2 regions of the Holdemanella hominis genome follow, and region 2 is predicted to be linked to the other one. Evidence: a T-box and tRNA genes for the amino acid it is inferred to sense, from the RefSeq annotation. Region 2 holds a T-box; the other holds one or more tRNA genes.
What was found. The T-box of region 2 lies ahead of alaS (alanine--tRNA ligase). A T-box ahead of a tRNA ligase gene usually reads a tRNA of that ligase, here a tRNA-Ala.
Positions count from the first base shown of each region.

Region 1: it has a tRNA-Ala gene. The T-box ahead of alaS (alanine--tRNA ligase) is inferred to sense a tRNA for this amino acid. The anticodon was not compared.

Region 1 is NZ_JACRWH010000044.1:3,447-15,006, forward strand. Features, by position in the region: gene H8911_RS09290 (ABC-F family ATP-binding cassette domain-containing protein) at 1-914, shown strand, start outside; gene H8911_RS09295 (DMT family transporter) at 928-1,848, shown strand; gene H8911_RS09300 (histidinol-phosphatase HisJ family protein) at 1,887-2,663, opposite strand; gene H8911_RS09305 (3-phosphoglycerate dehydrogenase family protein) at 2,673-3,821, opposite strand; gene serC (3-phosphoserine/phosphohydroxythreonine transaminase) at 3,814-4,899, opposite strand; gene H8911_RS09315 (phosphate ABC transporter substrate-binding protein) at 5,119-5,994, shown strand; gene pstC (phosphate ABC transporter permease subunit PstC) at 6,058-6,951, shown strand; gene pstA (phosphate ABC transporter permease PstA) at 6,954-7,832, shown strand; gene pstB (phosphate ABC transporter ATP-binding protein PstB) at 7,844-8,596, shown strand; gene phoU (phosphate signaling complex protein PhoU) at 8,596-9,249, shown strand; tRNA gene H8911_RS09340 (tRNA-Ala) at 9,292-9,367, opposite strand; gene H8911_RS09345 (CapA family protein) at 9,432-10,610, shown strand; gene smpB (SsrA-binding protein SmpB) at 10,607-11,065, shown strand; RNA gene ssrA (transfer-messenger RNA) at 11,087-11,477, shown strand.
Region 2 is NZ_JACRWH010000056.1:745-12,304, forward strand. Features, by position in the region: gene H8911_RS10235 (ECF transporter S component) at 1-163, opposite strand, end outside; gene H8911_RS10240 (aminotransferase-like domain-containing protein) at 258-1,538, shown strand; T-box leader at 1,548-1,745, shown strand; gene alaS (alanine--tRNA ligase) at 1,778-4,408, shown strand; gene H8911_RS10250 (hypothetical protein) at 4,453-4,800, shown strand; gene H8911_RS10255 (transcription termination/antitermination NusG family protein) at 4,865-5,368, shown strand; gene H8911_RS10260 (hypothetical protein) at 5,554-6,252, shown strand; gene H8911_RS10265 (hypothetical protein) at 6,398-6,670, opposite strand; gene H8911_RS10270 (hypothetical protein) at 6,891-7,142, opposite strand; gene H8911_RS10275 (LemA family protein) at 7,213-7,755, shown strand; gene H8911_RS10280 (DUF2207 domain-containing protein) at 7,736-9,610, shown strand; gene typA (translational GTPase TypA) at 9,820-11,560, opposite strand, start outside.

The DNA of each region.
Region 1 (11,560 bases), on a different contig from region 2:
ATAAAACAATTGAATGTATGAATTTAGGATTTAATTATCCAGAAAAGTCATTATTTCATGATTTTAACTATGTATTATTACGACAAGACCGAATAGGTATCATTGGAGAGAATGGATGTGGAAAATCTACTTTGTTAGATGTTATTGCAGGGGTGAAACAACCAACCTATGGAACCATTGAATATGGAACCACAGTTAAAATTGGATATTTCAGACAAGCGGATCAAGGTGTCGATCTAAATATGCGTGTCATTGATTATATTGAAGAAGTTTCTAAAGTCATTGAATACGATTGTATGACACTAAGTGCTTCGCAAATGCTTGAAAGATTTTTATTTCCAAGAAATATGCACTATACCACGCTATCAAGACTATCCGGTGGAGAAAGAAGAAGACTATATCTATTAAGAGTTTTGATGCAAGAACCAAATATCCTGTTATTGGATGAGCCAACAAATGATTTGGATATTTTGACATTAGACGTATTAGAAGATTATTTAGATGATTTCCAAGGAGCCATTATTACTGTAAGCCATGACCGATATTTTTTGGATCGTGTTGTGGATAAAGTGTTTGTCCATCAAGAAGATGGTACTTTTAAACAGTACAGTGGAGGATATAGTGATTATTTAGTGAAATCAAAAGATGAGAATAAGAAGGTTGTTGTTCAAAAGCCGATTGAAAAGAAGAAAAGATCTCAATTATCTTATATGGAAAAAAAGGAATTGGAGCAACTTCCTGAGAAGATGGAAGTATTAGAAAGTGAAATCGAAGCTTTAGACTATCAGATGAATGAGTGTCAAAGTGATTTTGCGAAATTAAAAGAATTAAGTGATTTGAGAGCGCAGAAAGAAGAAGAACTTGAAACTTTAACTAATCGTTGGATGGAATTAGAAGAAAAAAAGGAAGGATAAGTTTTAATTGGATATGGAGAAAAGGGAATTTTTTAAACAGCCATTACATGTATTTTTACTAGCCGTGCTATGTTGTACACTATGGGGAAGTGCAGCTCCATTCATTAAATGGGGATATAAGCTATTTAATATTGAAGGTGTACCTAGTATTTTAATGTTTGCAGGCATACGTTTTACATTAGCTGGATTTTTAGTCATATTATTTGCTTCTTTCTTACAGAAAAAAGTATTAGTTGCTAAAAAAGAGAATATTCAAGGCATATGCACTCTAGCTCTTTTTCAAACGGCTGGACAGTATTTTTTCTATTATATTGGACTTTCACATACATCAGGAGTCAACGGATCCATTATTTCAGGAACCAGTGCCTTTATATCTTTGTTAGTGGCAAGTTTAATTTTTCATTATGAAAAAATTACAGCACGAAAAGCATTAGGCTGTTTTATTGGATTCTTAGGCATTTTATTTATGAATGTCAGTGGAGCCAGTGTCAGTTTTTCCTTTGTGGGTGAAGGCTTTGTGTTGATGTCACAATTTTGTGGATCTATATCGGCTGCCTTTATTAAGAAGTTCACACAAAATCAAAATGCCGTCCTGTTAAGTGGATATCAATTCTCTCTAGGAGGTATTCTCTTAGCTATAACAGGCTATTTAATGGGAGGACACATTACATTTGGATTTAATCTAGGCCTTCTTGTATTGATTCATTTAGCTCTTGTATCTGCTATCGCCTATACGATTTGGGGATTGTTATTATCTGTAAATCCTGTTAGTAAGATTGGTGTCTATATGTGCGTAACACCTATCATCGGTGTGATTTTATCAAGTGTTGTATTACATGAATCCAATCAGGCATTCCAACTATCAAGTTTAATTGCATTGTTACTGGTAAGTTTAAGTGTATTTTTAGTCAATAAAGAAACACAGACAGATTAAGTTCTGTCTTTTTCTTTGCCTAAAAAAAGATCCTAGGCTTATCTAGGATCAAATAATTCAAAGCAGCGCCCCACATCGTTAGGATAATGAGCATCACTTGCAGTAACAATTTTTACATTATTTTCTTTTAGGATATTTCTAAAATCAGCATTTAAGCCAATATCAGGATGATGATATGAATAATGAGCTTTAGTGTTGTCTTCCATTTTAATGTTGTATTCATTTGCCAGACGAGCGATATGATGGTAGGTAGGATGTAAATCGTAGCCTGGATCAATCGAATACAATTTGATCACATCTGGATGACCCACTTGATCAAAGAGATTGGATTGGATTAGTTTTTCAATAGTGTCATAGTAGGACTTATAAATATTAGAAGGATCATTTTTGTTCCAAAGTAATTCTTTAGAAAAGGCATCCATATCATATAGATAACCATTTACAGAGTGTACACTGCCAATTAGAAAGTCAAAATGGTAGTTTTTAAGAATGGAGGATAATAGACTTTCTGTTTCAGGCGTGTAACATACTTCAAGGCCAAAACGTACAGCGATGTCAAAAGTTTCTTTTTTTAATGCCTCAATTAATTTTAAATAATCATCTATGGAGTTTTTTTGTTTCTTTAAAAACCACTCTTCTTGTAATTTAGATACTTCACAAACTCTTTTATAACAGTCTTTAAATTCAAAGAATCTATGTGTGTGATCTAATATTTGAAGATGAGTAATCCCTTTTTCTTTGGCAGCATCGATAAACTTATGAACATATTCAATGCTTAAATCACCATTTTCTAAATGTGTATGTGCATCAATCATAGTACCATCCTATTTCTTATAAGTAGATACTCTAATCATACCATTGATTTTTTCAATTGGAGAAATATCAACTTCTGAATCTAAATCAATAATTGTATACGCAATATCTTTTTTAGATTTATTCATTAAGTTTTCAATATTAGCATCCTTAAAAATATCTGTGATTTGAGAAATCATTTTAGGCTTATTTTCATGAATACAAGTGATTCTAAATGGTGAATTCATATCCATCTTCGCATTTGGTAAATTGACAGAATTTGAAATATTTCCATAAGTTAAATAATTCATCAGTTCCTGAGCGGCTTTTAAAGCACAATTCTCTTCACTCTCTTCGGTTGAAGCACCTAAGTGAGGAATTGCGATGACTTTATCATTTTGAATAACTTTTAAACTTGGAAAATCAGTCACATAAGATTCAACTTTGTTGTCATCTAATGCCACCAATAGAGCATCTTCATCAACGAGGCCACCACGAGCAAAGTTTAATAATTTGACGCCATCTTTCATCTTGTCAAAACTATCTTTATTGATAAAGTTTTTAGTTCCATCATTTAAAGGCACATGAATCGTAATAAAATCACATTGACGATATAAATCATCAATATTTGTGACATGATTTACATATCGAGATAAGTTCCATGCAGCATCGACAGACATATATGGATCATATCCATAAACTTTCATACCAAAGCGTAAGGATAGATTGGCAACCTGGATACCAATGGCACCACAACCGATGACACCTAGTGATTTACCGGTTAATTCGTGTCCAGCATATTTCTTTTTTTGTTTTTCAATATCTTTTGTGATGTTCTCATTTTCTTTTTGCGTTTGGATCCATTCAATACCATGATAAATATCACGACTTGCTAGTAACATACCCGCAAATACAAGTTCTTTTACGGCATTACTATTTGCGCCTGGAGTATTGAATACGGCAATCCCTTTTTTAGTACAAGTATCAATATCAATGTTGTTGACACCCGCACCTGCACGAGCGATAGCTTTAAGGTTGGCATTATATGTAATATCATGAAGATTGGTACTACGAACTAAAATAGCATCTTCATCTTCCATATTTTCGTTTACTTCATAATCTGGCGTAAACTGATCTAAACCAATTTGCGCAATATTATTGTAGAGCTTTATTTTAGGCATTATAATTCTCCTCTTCAAATTTCTTCATAAATGCAATTAGGGCTTCTACACCTTCAAGTGGCATGGCATTATAAATACTTGCACGCATACCACCAACCGTTCTGTGACCTTTAATATTTACAATTCCTGCTTCTTTTGCTTCTTTAACAAATTTAGTATCTAGATTCTTATCACTAGTCACAAAAGGAACATTTGTATAAGAACGATCTTCAGGTACAACAGGATTTGAATAGAGTTTAGAAGCATCAATATAGTCATATAATAATTTAGCTTTTTTACGATTGATCTTTTCCATATTTTCCAATCCACCTATTTGTGTTTCTAGCCATTCAAGTACTAAACCACAAATATAGATGGAATAAGTAGGTGGCGTATTGAACATAGAATCATTGTCAGCATATGTTTTGTAGTTTAACATGCTTGGTGTTTTTTCATCAGCTAAACCAATCAAGTCTTTTTTTATGATAACCACAGTTAAACCTGCAGGCCCCATATTCTTTTGAGCACCGGCAAAAATTAAATCATATTTAGAAACATCCGTTCTTTCACTTAAAATACAACTTGATAAATCTGCAACTAATAACTTTCCTTCATGTGGAGGAAGTTCTTTATATTTAGTTCCATAGATTGTGTTGTTCTCACAAATATATACATAATCAGAATCTTCACTTAAATCTTCTTGTTTAATTTTAGGAATATACGTAAAGTTATCTTCTTCACTTGACGCTACTACATTTACTTTTCCTAATTTTTTATGTTCTTTTAAAGCTTTCTTTGTCCATTGACCTGTATTGATCAAATCTACGTTATGTTTTTCTAAATTCAAAGGAATCATAGTAAATTGTAAAGAAGCACCTCCTTGTAAGAATAAAATTTCATATTCATCAGGAATGTTCATCAATCTTTTTAATCTTGCTTTACAAGTATCTATAATATCCTGGAATTCACTGGAACGGTGGGACATCTCCATAACACTCATTCCACTATTATGAGCATCTAACATTTCGCTTGCAGCTTTGGTTAAGACCCATTCTGGTAAGCATGCGGGACCGGCACTAAAGTTATATACACGTGTCATTTTGTTACCTCGGTGAAAGCATTTCCACCTTTCCTTTCTTTATGTTTCACGATTATACATTTATTTACATTATATTTCAATAATTTTGTTCATAAATTAAATTCAGGTGTGCTTAAAATTAAAACAAATCATTTAACAAAACCTTAACAGAACCATTTTTTTCGTTTAACAAACATGCATTATGATATGTGTGTCGAAAGAAAAGAGGACAAGGAAAATATGAATAAGTTTTTAAAAGGCGCAATGATCGTAGGATTATCTGCAGCTATGGTAGGATGTAGTTCAAATACTGCATCCGATGACAGCGATTCAAAAAATGAAAGTTTAAGCGGAACAATTACAGCCGCAGGCTCAAGTGCATTGAAACCATTGGTTGATGTTGCAGCCGAACAGTTTTCAAACGAAAACCCAGATGTTTCTATTACAGTAGATGCTGGTGGTTCAGGAGAAGGTTTAAAACAGGTAGCTGATAAAACAGTTACACTAGGAAACTCCGATGTGGCAGCTGAAGAAAAATTAGATAAGGATCAAGCTAAAGATTTAGTCGATCACCAAGTTTGTGTTGTAACAATGGCTCCAATCGTAAATAAAGATGTTGGTGTTAAAGATTTAACCAAACAACAATTGATTGATATCTTCACAGGAAAAACAACGAACTGGAAAGATGTTGGTGGACCAGATGAAGACATTGTCTTAGTTACTCGTCCAACTTCATCAGGAACAAGAGCAACATTCCAAAAATATGCATTAGATGGAAATGAAGAAGCTAGCAACGCTTCAATGGAAACAGATGATTCTGGTGTATTGTTACAAAATGTAACAGATACAAGAGGTGCAATCGGTTATGTGGCATTATCTTACTTAGTAGACAATGACGATGTAGATACAGTCGCAATTGATGGCGTTGAACCGACATTAGAAAACACATATAGTGGTGACTATAAAGTTTGGACATTTGAGCACATGTATACAAATGGAGAGCCAGATAAAGCTACAAAAGCATTCTTAGATTACATCATGGGTGAAAAATTCGGTAAGAAAATGGAATCATTAGGCTATGGTGTTTCTAGCAAAATGGAAAAAACAGATCACTAATTGCGAGTTCTTTAACGGACATTGAAATATATGTCCGTTATTCATTTAGTTTGGAGGAATTTGATGAGTCGTAAAAGCATGTTTTGTAAAGAATATTTTTGGCAGATTCTTGTCACAATTGGTGGTCTGCTCGTGATATTTGTAACTCTATTAATTGGAGCTTTTCTAGTTTATAAAGGTTCTGATACATTTTTTAAATTTCATCATACTCTAGGAGAGTTTCTTGGCAGTGCAAATTGGGCACCAATGGATAATGCCAGTTCAAAAGGACATGTAGGAGCCTTGATCTTTATTGTTGGATCGCTATGTGTTTGTGGATTGGCCTTATTGATTGCCACGCCTTTTGCGTTAGGATCATCTATTTTTATGACAGAAATTTCACCTAAGTTTGGTGAAAAATTCTATCGTCCTATGGTAGAAATTTTTGCCGGAATTCCTAGTGTTGTCTATGGATGGGTTGGATTAACGGTCTTGATTCCGTTCTTAAAGAAAGTATTTGATTTGCAGGTAGGACATTCCGTGCTTGCGGCAAGTCTTGTTTTATCAATTATGATTTTCCCATCGATTACCAGTGTTGCCAGTGATGCGATTCGAGCTGTTTCAAAAGAAACACGAATGGCTGCTTATGGACTTGGCTCAACACGTTGGCAAACGATATATCGTGTCGTAATTCCTGCTGCATTACCTGGAGTCATTTCAGGAATTGTATTAGGACTTGCAAGAGCGTTTGGTGAAGCTTTAGCTGTTGCGATGGTTATTGGGCAAACAACAGCTTTGCCTAAGAGTATTTTTTCTACTTCAAAAACACTAACAACGGAAATTGCAGCTCAAATGGGAAATGCGATGGAAGGTGGAGAAATGAAGGCAGCCCTATGGACAATGGCTTTATTATTGTTCTTGATTTCGTTATTATTTATTACTATTATTCATAAGTTTTCAAAACCGAAAGGAGAATAGAGATGGATTCTAGAATTAAAAGAGCAAAAATGATTGATCAATTCATGACAATCGTCTTTTATGGTATCGCCTTATTCTTCTTTTTACTTCTTGTAGGCTTTGCCGGTAAAGTTATTATTGGAGGGTTGTTAGGGGCTAAACCAGAAATGTTTGGCTTTACTCGATCTGGCAGCATTGGAAACCAAGTTTTTAATACGATTTACTTAGTATTTATTTCTTTGTTGGTTTCGGTTCCAATTGGAGTATTAGCAGGCATTTATTTGGCGATGTACGCAAAACCTGGGCTTGTAACACGCTTTTTAAGAACTTGTATTGAAACATTGTCTTCTTTACCAAGTATTGTTGTAGGTTTATTTGGATATTTGATTTTCTTAGTTGTCATTGGATTATCAAAAAGTTTATTAGCAGGTGCCCTGTCTATATCAATTCTAAGTTTACCTTTGATTACAACAACTACAGAAGATGCGATAAAAGGTTTGCCTGAAGGCTATTATCACGGAAGTATGGGACTTGGAGCAACAAAGTGGCAAACCATATTCCATGTATTATTGCCAGCATGCCTATCACGTATTATGACTGGAGTTATCTTGGCGGCTGGTCGTGGATTTGGTGAAGCTGCTGTATTACTTTATACAACTGGTTCAGGAAGTGATTTGCGTTGGAATAATTTTAGTTTTACTTCTCCAACATCGCCAATTAATGTGTTAAGACCTGCTGAAACATTATCCATCCAAATCTGGAACTTACAAACCAATGGACAAGATCGTGCATTGGCTAATTTATCTAGTGCTGTGTTGATGATTTTAGTATTGGCATTTAGTATTGGAGCCAATGTTTGGTCAAGACACATTTCCAAAAAACAAGCTGGATTAGAGAAATAGAAAGGTTACGTATGAATAATAAATTTACAGTGAATGATCTGAATTTATATTATGGTGATTTTCATGCCTTAAAGAATATAAATTTGGATATCAAAGAAAAAGAAATTACAGCATTCATTGGTCCTAGTGGATGTGGTAAATCAACATTTTTAAAAACATTGAATCGAATGAATGATTTGGTGGAAAGTACTAAAATCACAGGTGATATTTGTCTAGATGGAACGGATATCTACAAAAATATGGATGCGATTGAATTAAGACGTAGAGTTGGAATGGTATTTCAACAACCCAATCCATTCCCAAAAAGTATTTATGATAATATTGCGTATGGCCCAAGAATTTTTGGAATCAAAAAGAAAAGTGAATTGGATGAAATTGTTGAAAGAAGTTTAAGACAAGCTGCCATTTGGGATGAAGTGAAGGATCGTCTACATAAATCCGCATTGGGAATGTCTGGTGGACAACAACAACGCTTATGTATCGCAAGAGCCTTGGCTATGCAGCCGGAAGTGTTGTTGATGGACGAACCTACAAGTGCTCTAGATCCAATTTCAACTAGTAAGATTGAAGAGTTAACTTTAGAATTGAAAAAAGACTATACAATCGTTATTGTTACTCACAATATGCAGCAAGCTATGCGTATTAGTGATAAAACAGCCTTCTTCTTATTGGGAAATTTAATTGAGTATAGTGCTACAGAAACATTGTTCTCTGCGCCAAAAGAAAAGAAAACAGAAGACTATATTACAGGGAGGTTTGGATAATGGTTTTACCTACAAAGTTTTTAAAACAAACAAAACAGTTAGAACTGACTATGGCACAAATGTCTCAAGACTGTTTAAAAGGATTGTGGTTTTGCAAGCACGCTATTTTAGATGGAAACAAAACTTTAGTTCAAGATGTTTCACAAATGCATGAAGAAGTGAGTGAACAAGGAAGAGAAGCTGAACAGATTTGTATGAAGATTCTTCTTCTTCAACATCCAGTTGCGAAAGACTTAAGACGTATTACTGTAGCTACAAATACAATTCGTGATCTAACACGTATTATGGATCAGGAAAAAGAAGTTTCAGAACTGATTTGTGCTTTGAATATGGAAAATTTAGTTGTGGATGATAGTATTCAACAACAATTTATCATCGCAAAAGAAATGATTACACTTGCGATTGAAGGTTTTATTCAGAAAGACGAAAAAGCAGCAGATCAAGTTATTAAAATGGATGATCAAGCGGATGCACAATATGAAAAGGCTAAAGAGGTTTATGTTGATTTATTAGCCAGAAAAGAGCATGATACAGGGACTCTAGTGGATGTGTTACTTGTCGGTAAGTACTTAGAAAGAATTTGTGATCATTGTGTAAATATTGGAAAATGGGTTCTTTATCAAAAGTCTGGTATTTTTGAAGAAATTGAATGAAAAAAAGCTGTAAGCAAATTTGCTTACAGCGTATTTTTTACTTGGTGGAGCGTATCGGGATCGAACCGATGACCCCCTGCGTGCAAGGCAGGTGCTCTCCCAGCTGAGCTAACACCCCAAGTGCTTTATAATATTACCTAATTATTTTGGAAAATGCAAGCTTTTTCTGATAAAATTAACTTATGAAAAAGAAATGGACATGGATCATTATATTATGTATATTCAATTTCAGCTTAATGGGCTTTATTTTAACACACCCCACACCAAATTCGAAAGAAGCAACAAAGATTGTAAAAAATGTTTCTACAAAAAAACAGGAAAATAAAAAATCATTTACGTTTGTAGGTGTAGGTGACAACTTGTATCATGGTGCGATGTATTGGTACCCATACCAAAGAGATGGATATTACAATTTTGATTCCTATTATGAAATGACAAATAAATATACACAAAATGCAGATTTGGCATATATCAATTTTGAAACGTTATGCATTGGAGAAGAGTATGAATTGAGTGGATACCCTACTTTTAATGGACCTATAGAAATTCTGTCTTCTGTCAATAAGGCTGGCTTTGATTGGTGGAGTTTAAGTTCAAATCACTCTATGGATCGAGGGGCTGAGGGTTTATTAACACAGATTGATTTGGTTCGAAAGAATTATCCAGATGTTATTACGACGGGTTCGCATACGTCTCAAAAGGATAAAAAGCGTACATTAGTAAAAGAAATCAATGGAATCAAAGTAGGATTTCTTGGATATACCTATGGCTTGAATGGATTTAGTGTGCCTGAAGATAAGCTATGGCTTGTGGATTTGATTGATAAGGATCAAATGAAAAAAGATATGGAAGCTTTAAGTAAAGTGAGCGATGTCCAATTGGTTTCTATGCATTGGGGTGAAGAATATCAGATGGAGCCGACTGAAGAGCAGGAAGATTTGGCAAATTATTTAAATGAACTAGGTGCCGAGGTTGTGATTGGTTCACACCCACACGTTATTGAACCGGCAAAAGTTATTAAAAGAAAGAAGCAAGATACACTTGTGTATTATTCATTAGGAAATTATACGAGTGCCCAGGATATGGATATTACTATGGTTGGTGGAATGGCTAGCTTCACACTGAACTATGATCCAGATACAAAAAAGACTTCTTTTACAGATACTAAATTTATTCCATTGATTACATGGTTTGATGTAGGGTATAATGCATGGAAGACTTACCCAATCGAAGATTACAATGATTCGCTTGCACAAACACATAATTTAGCTTCGAATTATGATCTTTCAAAAGAGTGGGTGCAACAATTTGTCCAGTCTGTAATGCAAGATTGTGATGGAGTAGAGGTGGTTTTAGAATGAGTCAAAATCAAAAGACAATAGCCGAAAATCGTAAGGCAAGACATGAATATGAGTTGTATGATCGTTTTGAAGCAGGTTTAGTGCTTCAGGGAACAGAAATTAAAAGTATTCGAAGAGGAAAAGTTCAATTAAAGGACAGCTATATCAGTTTTCAAAAAGGGGAAGCTTTTATTAAAGGTATGCATATTTCTCCTTATGAATTTGGAAACCGATTTAATCATGATGAAACGCGTGATCGCAAGCTCTTAATGCATAAGCAGGAAATTCAAAAATTGGAGCAATCTGCGCGTGTTAAAGGGTATACGGTTGTACCTGTGAGAATTTATTTGTATAAAGGTTTGGCAAAGTTAGAAATTTCTTTGGCGAAAGGTAAAAATCTTCATGATAAGCGTGAGTCTCAAAAGGCGAAGGATGCGCAAAGAGAGATTCAAAAGGCCTTGAAAAATCAGTATTAATAGATTATACTGATGTTCCTTGGGGATGTTCAGGCATTCGATGAGTAAATGTTTGGATTCAGCCACAGCCACGAAGGATACGTGTAATAACCAACTTAAATTAATTGCTAAAAATAAACTTGCTAATGTATTTGGTATGAACCAAAGCATGGCTTTCGCTGCTTAATTTTATTGCCTACGTTTGGCTTTGCAGCCCCTTTCTGAAATTTCGCTTTCTTATTTCAGACTGAGTGTTAAAGAAAAGAAGATAGAAATAAGCATTGGCTAGCTGCTTGTCTTGAATCAACTATAGCTAACCCAAAAGAATTTTTGATTCCATCCGAAACTTTTGGATAACTAGATGGAAAAAGCTGTAAACGCTGTCTCGTGGGACTTTGCTTAGACAGGAGTTCGATTCTCCTCATCTCCACCAAAGACAATCAACGCCCTTATTTAAAGGGTGTTTTAATTTATCGTGATGTATTTTTGATGTATAATAAATAAGAAAGAAGGTAT
Region 2 (11,560 bases):
TTTCAAATGGATTTAAAAAGCTTGCGAATAATAGGATGAATCCGTCTCCTAGATTGAAGTATCCGTCTAATGTGTTTGGTATTTTGATGAACATGGTTGCGACAAATACGAGTGCCATACCTAGTCCGGTTAGTACGATTTCATATGTTTGTTTGTTTTTCATAATCTTTCCTTCTTTCTGTAACTTAGTGACTATTATACTTGTTTCTGTATATAAAAAAATATACAATTATAAAAAATAAATAGGGGACAGTTGTATGAAGAAATATCAGGTGATTTATGATTTGTATAAGGAATCCATTCTTTCTGGAATCTTAAAATATGGGGATCGTGTGGATTCGATTCGTGAATGTGTAAAGAAGATGAATGTGTCTAAAACTACGGTGGAAAATGCATATAATAAGTTGGTGTTGGATGGGTTTATTTCGAGTAAGGAAAAAGTGGGTTATGTGGTGAGTATGAATTCGGAGCGTATCTTACTGCATCAGGAGATATTGGATTATAGTTCGAGTCACAAAGAAAAATCGTATGATTATGATTTTCGGATTCAGTCGGTTTCTTTTGATTCGTTTGAAACGACGATTTGGAAAAGATATATGAAGGGTGTTTTGAATGATAAACGTTTGATGTCAAGTTATGGTCTAGCACAGGGTGAGTATGGATTAAGACAGGCTCTATGTAAGTATGTGTATCAGAATCGGAATATTTTGTGTTTTCCAGAGCAGATGGTGATTGGTTCAAACTATCAGTCTTTGTTGTATATATTTTGTGGGATGTTAGATAAGAATAAGGTGGTTGGTTTATCGACTTTGGTGGATGATCAGGCTAAACAGGTGTTTTTGTCGTATGGTTTTCATGTTGAATATTTAAATCCAAATTCTATTGTGAGGGATATTAAAAGGTTGAATGTGGATGTCGTCTATGTGAATACGACTTGTTTTACGCCTGATAGGCAGTCTATGAGTGAAAGGGTTCGTGAAGAATTCGTTTCTTTAGAGAATGTTTTGATTCTTGAGGATGATTATAATGGGGAGCTTGTGTATGCTTCTAAAATCAAGACTTCGTTGTGTTCGAAAAGTAAGAATGTGATTTATTTTTCTTCGTTTTCAAGACTATTATTACCGAGTCTTCGTATTGGGTATATGATTTTAAATGAGGAGTATATGCATAAGTATAGTGCTTCTTATTTTGGTCCAACGACGAGTAAAATTGAGCAGGTGGCTTTTACGCAATATATTGTGGATGGGTATTTGCAGAAACATTTAAGAAAGCTTGTTCGTGAGTATAAGGAGAAGCATTTGTATTTAAAAAAATTGATTGATGCACATATGGGTTGTTCGTATATTTTGGATGAGACGTATATGGCGTATTGGTTAAATTTAGATGTGGATATATCACGCTTTAGGGATTTGTGTGAATCGAATAGTGTCGCAATTAGTATTTCGAATGGGCATGTAGGATTGTCTTTTGCGTGTATGAGTAAAGAATTGATGTTAGATGGTGTGATTCGTCTTGCAGAAATATGGAAAGAGTGTTAAAATTTTATCGATTCGACAGTGAAGAAGATAAGTAGGATTAAAAGTTCTTGTGCATAGAGAGAGGGCGTTTGGTGAAAGCTCTTCGAGTCTTTTAATTTGAAGCTACTTTGGAGTTGAAACGTAGTCGGCGTTAACGAGTGAATTGAGGGCATTTTTCAATTTTGAAAAATGAACTAGGATGGTACCGCGTAATTATACGTTCCTAGAAATAGGAGCGTTTTTTTATTGGAGGAGAAAAGATGAAACAATTAACTGGTAATCAGATTCGTCAGATGTTCTTGGATTATTTTAAATCTAAAGGGCATATGATTGAGCCGGGCGCAAGTTTGATTCCGCACAATGACCCAACGTTATTATGGATCAATGCGGGTGTTGCGGCTTTGAAAAAATATTTTGATGGTAGTGAAAAACCGGCTTCAAATCGTATTGCGAATGCGCAGAAATCAATTCGTACGAATGATATTGAAAATGTGGGTCGTACAGCTCGTCACCACACATTCTTTGAAATGTTAGGAAACTTCTCAATTGGAGATTATTTCAAAGATGAGGCAATTCAGTTTGCATGGGAATTTTTAACAAGCGAAGAATGGATGGGGATTGATAAGGACAGATTGTATGTGTCTGTATATACAGATGATGCGCGTGCTTATGAAGTATGGACTACAATTTGTGGCGTAGACCCTAGTCATATTTTAAAGACAGATGATAACTTCTGGGAAATTGGTAAGGGACCTGGTGGACCTGACAGTGAAATTTTCTTTGATCGTGGAGAAAAATATGATCCTGAGGGATTGGGAGAAAAATTATTCTTTGATGAAATGGAAAATGATCGTTATGTAGAAGTATGGAATGTCGTATTCTCTCAATATGATTGTGATCCAAGTATAGATCGTAAAGATTATAAGGAACTTCCTCAGAAGAACATTGATACAGGTATGGGTCTTGAGCGTTTGGTTGCCTTAGTTCAGGATGGAGAAACAAACTTTGATACGGATTTATTCTTACCTATTATTCGTGCAACAGAAGCTATGGCGAAACATCCTTATGAAGGTGAATATAAGATGGCTTACCGTGTTATTGCGGACCACGTTCGTACAGTTACTTTTGCGTTGAGTGATGGTGCTAACTTCTCAAATAGTGGTCGTGGTTATGTGCTTCGTCGTGTACTTCGTCGTGCTGTTCGTTATGGTTTAAAATTAGGTTTGGATGAACCATTCTTATATAAATTAGTTCCTGTTGTTGCAGATTTAATGAAGGATTTTTATCCATACTTACAAGAGCATGTAGTGTTCAATCAAAAATTGATTAAGGTTGAAGAAGAAACTTTCAAGAAGACTTTAAAGGTTGGTCAGGCTTTATTGGATGAAGAGATCAGTAAGGCTAAGGATGGAAAGCTTAGTGGTGAAGTTGTCTTCAAATTATATGATACATATGGATTCCCATTTGAATTGACGCAAGAAATTGCCGAGGAAAGTGGAATCAGTGTAAGTCGTGATGAGTTTGATGCAGAGATGAATAAACAAAAAGAGCGTGCTCGTAATGCGCGTAATGTAAAGGATTCTTTTGCGTCTCAAAATGAAGAATTGATGAACTTCAATGAGCCTAGTGAATTTATTGGTTATGATCACTTATCTTGTGATGGTAAGATCATTGCGTTATTTAATGCAGAGGGTAAGATGGTTGATTCTTTAGAAGATGAAGGTATGATCATTTTAGATGAAACTTGTTTCTATGCAGAAAGTGGTGGACAGGTTGCCGATAAGGGAGTGTTTACGGCTGATGGTGTAGAAGTAGAAGTATTGGATGTTCAAAAGACTCGTAATAAACAGCATATTCACACAGTTAAAATCAATAGTGGTGTATTAGAAAAAGGTATGTCTTTATATGGTGAAGTGAATGTCAAAGATCGTTTGGCAACTACAGCGAACCACTCTTGTACGCACTTGTTGCAGTCGGCTTTAGTTAAGGTATTGGGTGATCATATTCACCAGGCTGGCTCTTATAATTGTCCTGAATATTTACGTTTTGACTTCAATCATTATGAAAAGGTTACGGCTGAACAATTGGCTGAAGTAGAACGTATTGTGAATGAATATATTAGTGCGGCATATCCAGTAACGAAAGAAGTAATGCCTATTGAAGAGGCTAAGAGATCTGGTGCCACTGCATTATTTGATGAAAAGTATGGAGATACAGTTCGTGTTGTAACAATGGGTGATGTGTCTAAGGAATTCTGTGCTGGATGTCATGTAGAAAACACAGCTCAGATTGGTCTATGTAAGATCATTAGTGAGGAAAGTATTGGTTCGGATTCTCGTCGTATTACGGCTAAGACTAAGTTTGCGGCTTACCAAGATTTTGCACAAGAACACAATATGTTAGAGAATATTGCGGATAGTGCTAAACAAAAGGGTATTAAGAATATTGATACAAAGGTTGAAGCTGCATATAAGACTATGCGTGATATGCAGAAGGAAATCGATAACTTGAAAAACCAAATCTTTACTTTGAAGTCTAAAGAGTGGGCTACTGAAGCTAAAGATTTTGGAAAAGTCAATGTATTGATCAAGTCTGTTTCTGGAATGGATGCAGGTGCATTGAAGGATATTGTTTCTAACTTAAAGGCTAGTGATGACAAGATGGTTGTATTCTTTGTGAATACAAATGGTGAAAAGGCTGTCTTTGTGTCTGGTGCAGGTAAAGAGGCTGTTAAGGCTGGTGTACATGCCGGTCAATTGGTTAAGAAAGCGGCTCAAATCTGTTCTGGTAATGGTGGTGGAAAGCCAGATATGGCTCAAGCCGGTGGTAAGGATGCTTCTAAGGTTGATGAAGCAATCAATGCGATCACAGAAGAATTAAAAAGTTTATAAAAGATATTAGGGTATGCCATGTGCATATCCCTTATTTTTTGTTTATGAAAAAGAAGAGTAAAAGTAAATATAGAATTCGTAAGAATGAATTAAGAAAATTTTTAAAGGAAAATAAACTCACAAAGAAAGAGAAGGAGAGACTTCATTGGTGGGTAGATGCAGGGAATAGTGCGTTTGATTTACAGTGGTTGTTTGGGTTGCGTGAGGAAGAAGCGATTGATGAACTACTAAGTGGTTTAACAGACAAACAAAAGGATTATGTATATAGTTATTGTATGAATTGGAATCCGTTCATCGATGAACCTTATTTTGATTATGAAAGATTTGAAGAATTAGATTTAGAGAACTTACCGACTTTTGAAGAAGAACCAGAAATTGATTTACCGGTTTAATCGATTTGACATAGCTAACTAACCACTTTATACTTTTAGTATATGAAATGAAAGGGTTTTATGTATGAATTTGGATGAACATTGGTATGTATTATTGACCATACGTTCTAAGGAAGAGGAAGTATGTAAATACTTGAATGAAAACGAGGGTATTTTTGCGTTTAGTCCTAAGATGGAGTTTTATCATAGGGTTTCTAAACAGATCCAATTGCGAACTTTATTCGGTGGCTATGTATTTGTGGTGAGTAAATTGTCACAGGTAGAAGTGGATCGCATTTTTAGAAAGTTTCCTTTGCAGAGTGTTTTTATTCATGAATTGAAATATGAAGAGGAAGTTTCAGCTTTAACGGATGAGGAGATTCGTATTTTGAACATGTTGTTGGATGATGAAAAGGTTCTAAGAATGTCGTATGGTAAATTAGTGAATAAAAAGATTCATGTGACTCAAGGTCCACTAAAGAATATGGATGATTATATTGTGAAGTATGATAAGCATAATCGTTTGGCAACGTTGAATTTGCACTTTTTGAATCAGATATGGAAAGTTGGAGTTACGATTATTGTATGATTATTTTCTACATTAAATTTTAAAAAATTGGGTCGTTCTCGCCACATTTGGCATGAAACGGCCTTTTTTTAGGTCAAAATTTGCATTTTTTTTAGAATTGTGTATAGTATTAATTGTTGTTTTCAATTATTTGACAACATTTGCCTCGTATTTTATGAGGTTTAAGGGGAAGATTGGAGGGTGTTTTGAACTTTATAAAAGAAGAAAATTTAGAGAGTAGTTTATTAAGAAAAGGGTTAGTTTCAGGTTTATTGATGTCGACACTTACATTAACATTACTAACAACATCATCAGTTATTGGGGAAGAAAGTAAGGTCTATGCCAAGTCAAATGGCACAGATGAAAATATCTTAATGCGTGTTGATACAAAAAATGGAACTGAAGAATTAAAAGAGAAATTCGAAGAACAGATTCAAAATATCGAGGAAGAATCTAGCAAGAAACAAGAAGAGTCGAAGAGCGTTGAAGAAATGAGTATGGAACAGCCAGATTTATTGAATGATATGCAGTTCATTCAAAATAACTACAATGCTGTTACACAAATCGTTTACTCGCAACCATCACTTTCACAATACATTAGTAATGTGAATGCACTTACTGCCTCTGGTGGTATTTATTATGGACCTAGTGGTAAAGAAACATACTATAATTTAAATATGTCAGGAGTAGTCGACATTATGCGTGGTATGGGAAATAATGATGCATATTGGGTTCGTGAAGATGGTGCGAAAATGTTGGGGGATTATATTATTGTTGCGGCCGATTTAAATAAATATCCTAGAGGTACAATTGTAGAAACTTCATTAGGAAAAGGAATCGTCTGTGATACTGGAAGTTTTACGCAAAATTCAGATACTCAATTAGATATTGCGACAGACTGGTAATATATATGAGTGTGAAGTAGAAGTCATGTGCTTCTACTTTTTTTGTTTTCCATTAAAAAAATGGCATCCGAAGATGCCAAATTCATTATTCTTTTGGACTTAATAATTGTTTTTGTACTTTAGAAACAGGATTGAATGTTGTTAGTCATTTTGTGTTGATTGTCATGCCACTGATGGTTTGGATAAACCATAAGAAGAATAGAATTACAAGGATGGGTATAACACAAGATGTTACGATCATGATGGCTGTAGCTTCCATGAAATTGTTTAATGACTTGTTAAACGTCTTCGTATATTTTTGTGCTGTTGAAGAAAATGCTTCAGCTGCTTTTCCAAAGAAGTTTTTATTTTCTTTATCCTGGTATATTTTTCTGGATGTTGTTCGCGTTATTAATCGTTTCTTGAATACTTGTTTCATAGGTGGCTTTAATTGTTTTAGATAATTTTACACTACAAGGCATGATTAGGCACGTCGCTACTGCCATAATGCCAATCTTAATACATACAATTCTTAACTAATCCCATTTTATGACGTTGTTGACTAGCCATGCCAAACAAAGTATTGGAATGATGTATTTAAAGATGACCATGCATGTGAGTGTCAAAGCGTATTTTTCTAAATAGATGGCTCCTAGAACTCATAAGAATTTTGAACTTAAATCCGCTAAGTCATTCGCAATGGGAGTTCCTGTATCTCCTGGTAAAATGGTAATGGATGTAGAGATGGCAGCACTCGATACGGCTAGTGTCATGACCGTATTTCTTTTTTCGTCTAAATATTGAATGGATTGCTCATGAAATTCGGGTGTTGATGTTTTTTGTGCAACCATATAAAAACTTGATAAACAAATAAGAATGGGTAAGATCCATTTTAAAATAGTTTTGTACATAAAGACGATTCCTTTCTATATTTCTCATTTTATCAAAAATAGAGTATAATCAATCTAGGAGGATTTAATTATGATTCTAGTTATTGTTATTGTTGTTTTAGTTTTATTAGTACTATTCTTAATGTCTAGCTACAATAAACTTGTTCGTTTATCAAATAAGGTAGATGAAGGTTTTTCTACAATGGACGTGTATTTGAAGAAGCGTTTTGATTTGATTCCTAACTTAGTAGAAACAGTGAAGGGATATGCGAAACATGAGGCGGATACATTGAGTTCAGTGATTGCACAAAGAAATATGGCAAAAACATCAAAGGATGTTATGGATAGTGAAAATAAGATCACAAATGCGATTCAGGGTATTTTTGCGGTGGCAGAACAATATCCGGATTTAAAGGCCAACACAAATTTTATGGATCTTCAAAACCAATTGAAGAAGGTCGAGGAGGATATCGCAAATTCTCGTAAATACTATAATGCTTTAGTTCGTGAATATAATGATGTGATCATGAGTGTTCCGACAAATATTGTGGCATCTTTATTCCATTTCGAAAAGAAAACAATGTTTGAAGTGGCCAATGCTTCGGAAAGAGAAAATGTTCAAGTTAAATTTTAAGAAGGTCTTTGCCTTCTTATTCGCATTTGTACTTTGCTTTGGATGTATCGACATATATGCTGATGATGGAGGATATACAATTGATAATTATACGGTGAATGCCACATACAATTCGGATAATACAATTGATGTTAAAGAAGTGATTGATGTGAACTTTTCAAGTTATCGTCATGGTATTTATCGTAATATTCCAGAAACGATGTATATCAATCGTGATGAAAAGTATAAGTTAAAAATTAAAGATATCAACGTATTAAATGATGAGTATGATGTAGATAGTGATTCTGGGAATCGTGTGATTCAAATTGGAAGTGCAGACTATACAATCATTGGCCCCCACACCTATACGTTGACATACAAGATTGTGATTCCAGAAGATTATCATTCAGATTTAGATTTTATTTATTATTCTGTACTTGGAAACAATTGGGATACAACCATTTCTCATTTTAATTTTGATATTCAATTTGAGAAGGCTTTGACAGAAGATGAGATGTCTAATATTAAAGTCTTTAGTGGAAGTCTAGGAAATCAATCGAATGATTTAAATGTAACTCCAATCATTACTTCGAATTCTATTAGTGGAGATGCCTATGATATTGGTGTAAAACAAGCCATTACCATCTTTGGTAAGTTAAGAAAGAACTATTTTGTAGGTGCCAAACAAACAACTTCAAAGACTCCATTTGTCTTTTTAGGGTTAGCTATTCTATTTGGCTTATATAGTTTGATTCGTGCATTCTTATTAAAGAAAACTCATATTACACCAATTGTGAATTTCTATCCACTAAAAGATATGGATCCAGCTATGGTTGGAACGATTGTAGATGAGTCCGTGGATCAAGAAGATTTAGTGGCATTGATTCCATATTGGGCTAGTAAGGGATATTTAACCATTTCTGAAAAAGAGGATGATTTAGTACTTACAAAGGTAGAGAATCATGAACCACCGATTTTAAAGCATCAAAAGAAGATTTATAACGGATTGTTTAAAACTAAAAATAGTGTGAAATTATCAAAATTATCAAGTAAGTTTGGTAAGGCTATGGATGATGCCAAAGAAGCTTTGAATGATGAATTTAGTGGAGATAAGAATTTATCAACAATTGATCATGGCTTTGCGACGATTATTCTAGCCACGATTTGTATGATTGTATGTATCTTATTCAATACTCGATATAGTATTGTAGATAATTTGATTGAAACCATTTTTGCGACATTTAGCTTTGTGCTTATGATGGTTTTAAATTATTCTGCAGCAGCAACAAATGTATTTAACAAGAATAAACTAGTTGTATTAAAGAAAGTATTAAGTATTGCGTTTATTTTGATTCTAGCATACTTTATTTATAGACAATGCGATTCGATTCTAAGTATTGTACCATTTGAATTTATGATGATAGGCATTGTGGTTGTTTCACTACCAATACTTTTGATTTCTAAATTTAATGTGGTGAGTGAATACTTTAAAAGTGTAGCTCCTGAACTATTAGGTTTTAAAGACTTTGTTGAAAAGGCAGAAGTACCACAATTGGAAAGATTATCTTTAGAAAATCCATCTTATTATTATGATGTCATTCCATATGCGATGGTATTTGGATTATCTGAAATGTGGACAAAGAAATTTAGTACGATTCCTTTGGCACAACCAGATTGGTATGATTCTTATTATTCAGATCCATACTCTTCTTATTTCTATTACAGAATGTTGACAAGAAATATGTATGAACCGATTCATGAGAATTTAATGGATTATCAAACAGAACAAATGAAAAGTACAGCCGATAGCATGGGCTCTAGCTTTGGTGGCTTCTCTGGTGGAGGCGCCGGTGGCGGAGGCGGCGGAAGCTGGTAATAGATAAGTATTAGGGTGATGAGCCCACGTAACTTGGTAGGTGTTGTGTACCTACCTTTTTCGTATTCCATATAAAAAGAAATGGGTAGGCGTAGAGGCCTACCTATAGTACACGTGCCATTCACCCTAATACATATTTCGTACATGTTTATTATCATAAAATAAGCAATAGAGTGGGCTGAATAAAAAGACTTGGAATTATCCAAGCCTTATTGAGCATTCATCTTTTGACGATACAAGTTACGACGATCTAGAGCCGTTAAACCTTTTTTACGGATACGAATCGCATCTGGTGTAACTTCTACTAATTCATCATCGTTGATCCATTCTAATGCTTCTTCTAGTGAGAAGATTTTTGGTGGTGTTAATAGCATAGCTTCATCACGACCACTTGAACGGATGGCTGTTAATTTCTTGTTCTTTAATGGGTTAACATCCAAATCGATGTTTTTAGAACTTTGACCAATGATCATACCTTCATAAACAGGTGTTTGTGGAGAAATGAATAATTGACCACGTTCTTGAAGGTTCCATAGGGCGTAAGTCATAGCTTCACCAGTTTCAGTTGAAATCATAGCACCTTCCATACGTTGTGCGATTTCTCCTTTATATGGTTCATAACCACTAATACGACGTACTAATGTACCTTCACCGTGTGTATCATTGATAAATTCTGAACGGAAACCTAATAAACCACGAGTAGGTGCTGTATACACGATCTTAACATATCCATTTTCTTCAGACATATCTTGCATAACACCCTTACGAAGATTTAATTTGTTGATGATTGTTCCTGAATATTCTTCTGGAGCTAAACATACAACTTCTTCGATTGGTTCTACTTTGTGTCCATTTTCGTCTTTGTGTAGGATAACCTCTGGCTTAGAAACAGCTAGTTCATAACCTTCTCGACGCATATTTTCAATCAATACAGAAATATGCAATTCACCACGACCACTTACTTTGAAGCAATCGGCTGAATCGGTTGGTTCAACCTTTAATCCAACGTTTACTTCTAGTTCTTTTTCAAGTCTTTCTTTTAAGTTACGACTTGTCACATACTTACCACTTTGTCCGGCAAATGGACTTGAGTTAACATGGAAGTTCATTGATAGAGTTGGTTCTTCAATTTCAATGTGTTCCATTGGTTCAACATGATCAGCTGTACAGATTGTATCACCAATACTAATATCTGGCATACCCGCAATAACAACGATATCTCCTGAATGTGCTTCTGGAACGCTTGTTCTAGATAATCCTTTGTATACGAATAATTTAGATAAGCTTTCTTTGGCATTCAATCCAGATTGGTTACAACGAATATATTGTTGACCTTGTTTTAAAACACCTGAATATAAACGTCCAATTCCTAAACGACCAATGTATTCATCGTATGCCAAGGCAGATACTTGCATTTGAAGAGGTTCTTCATCCATATCTGGATATACATCACAATGTTTTAAGATTGTATCGAATAATGGGTCGATGTTGTCGCTAGGTGTTTTAAGGTCATATTGAACACGTCCTTCTCTAGCTACACCATAAAGGATAGGGAAGTCTAATTGTTCGTCGTTGGCATTTAAGTCTAAGAACAATTCGTAAACTTCATCGACAACTTCTTCAGCTCTTTGGTCTTTCTTATCGATCTTGTTGATCAATAGAATAGGTTTTAAACCAATTTCCAAAGCTTTTGATAATACGAAACGAGTCTGAGGCATTGGACCTTCACTCGCATCAACTAATAAGATAACTGTATCTACGGTACGGATAATACGTTCAACTTCACTTGAGAAGTCGGCGTGACCTGGCGTATCTACAATATTAATTTTTACACCGTTATGAATAACGGAACAGTTTTTAGAATAAATAGTAATTCCACGTTCACGTTCTAGATCGTTTGAGTCCATGATACAGTTAACAACTTCTTCGTTGTCACGGAAAACATCACTC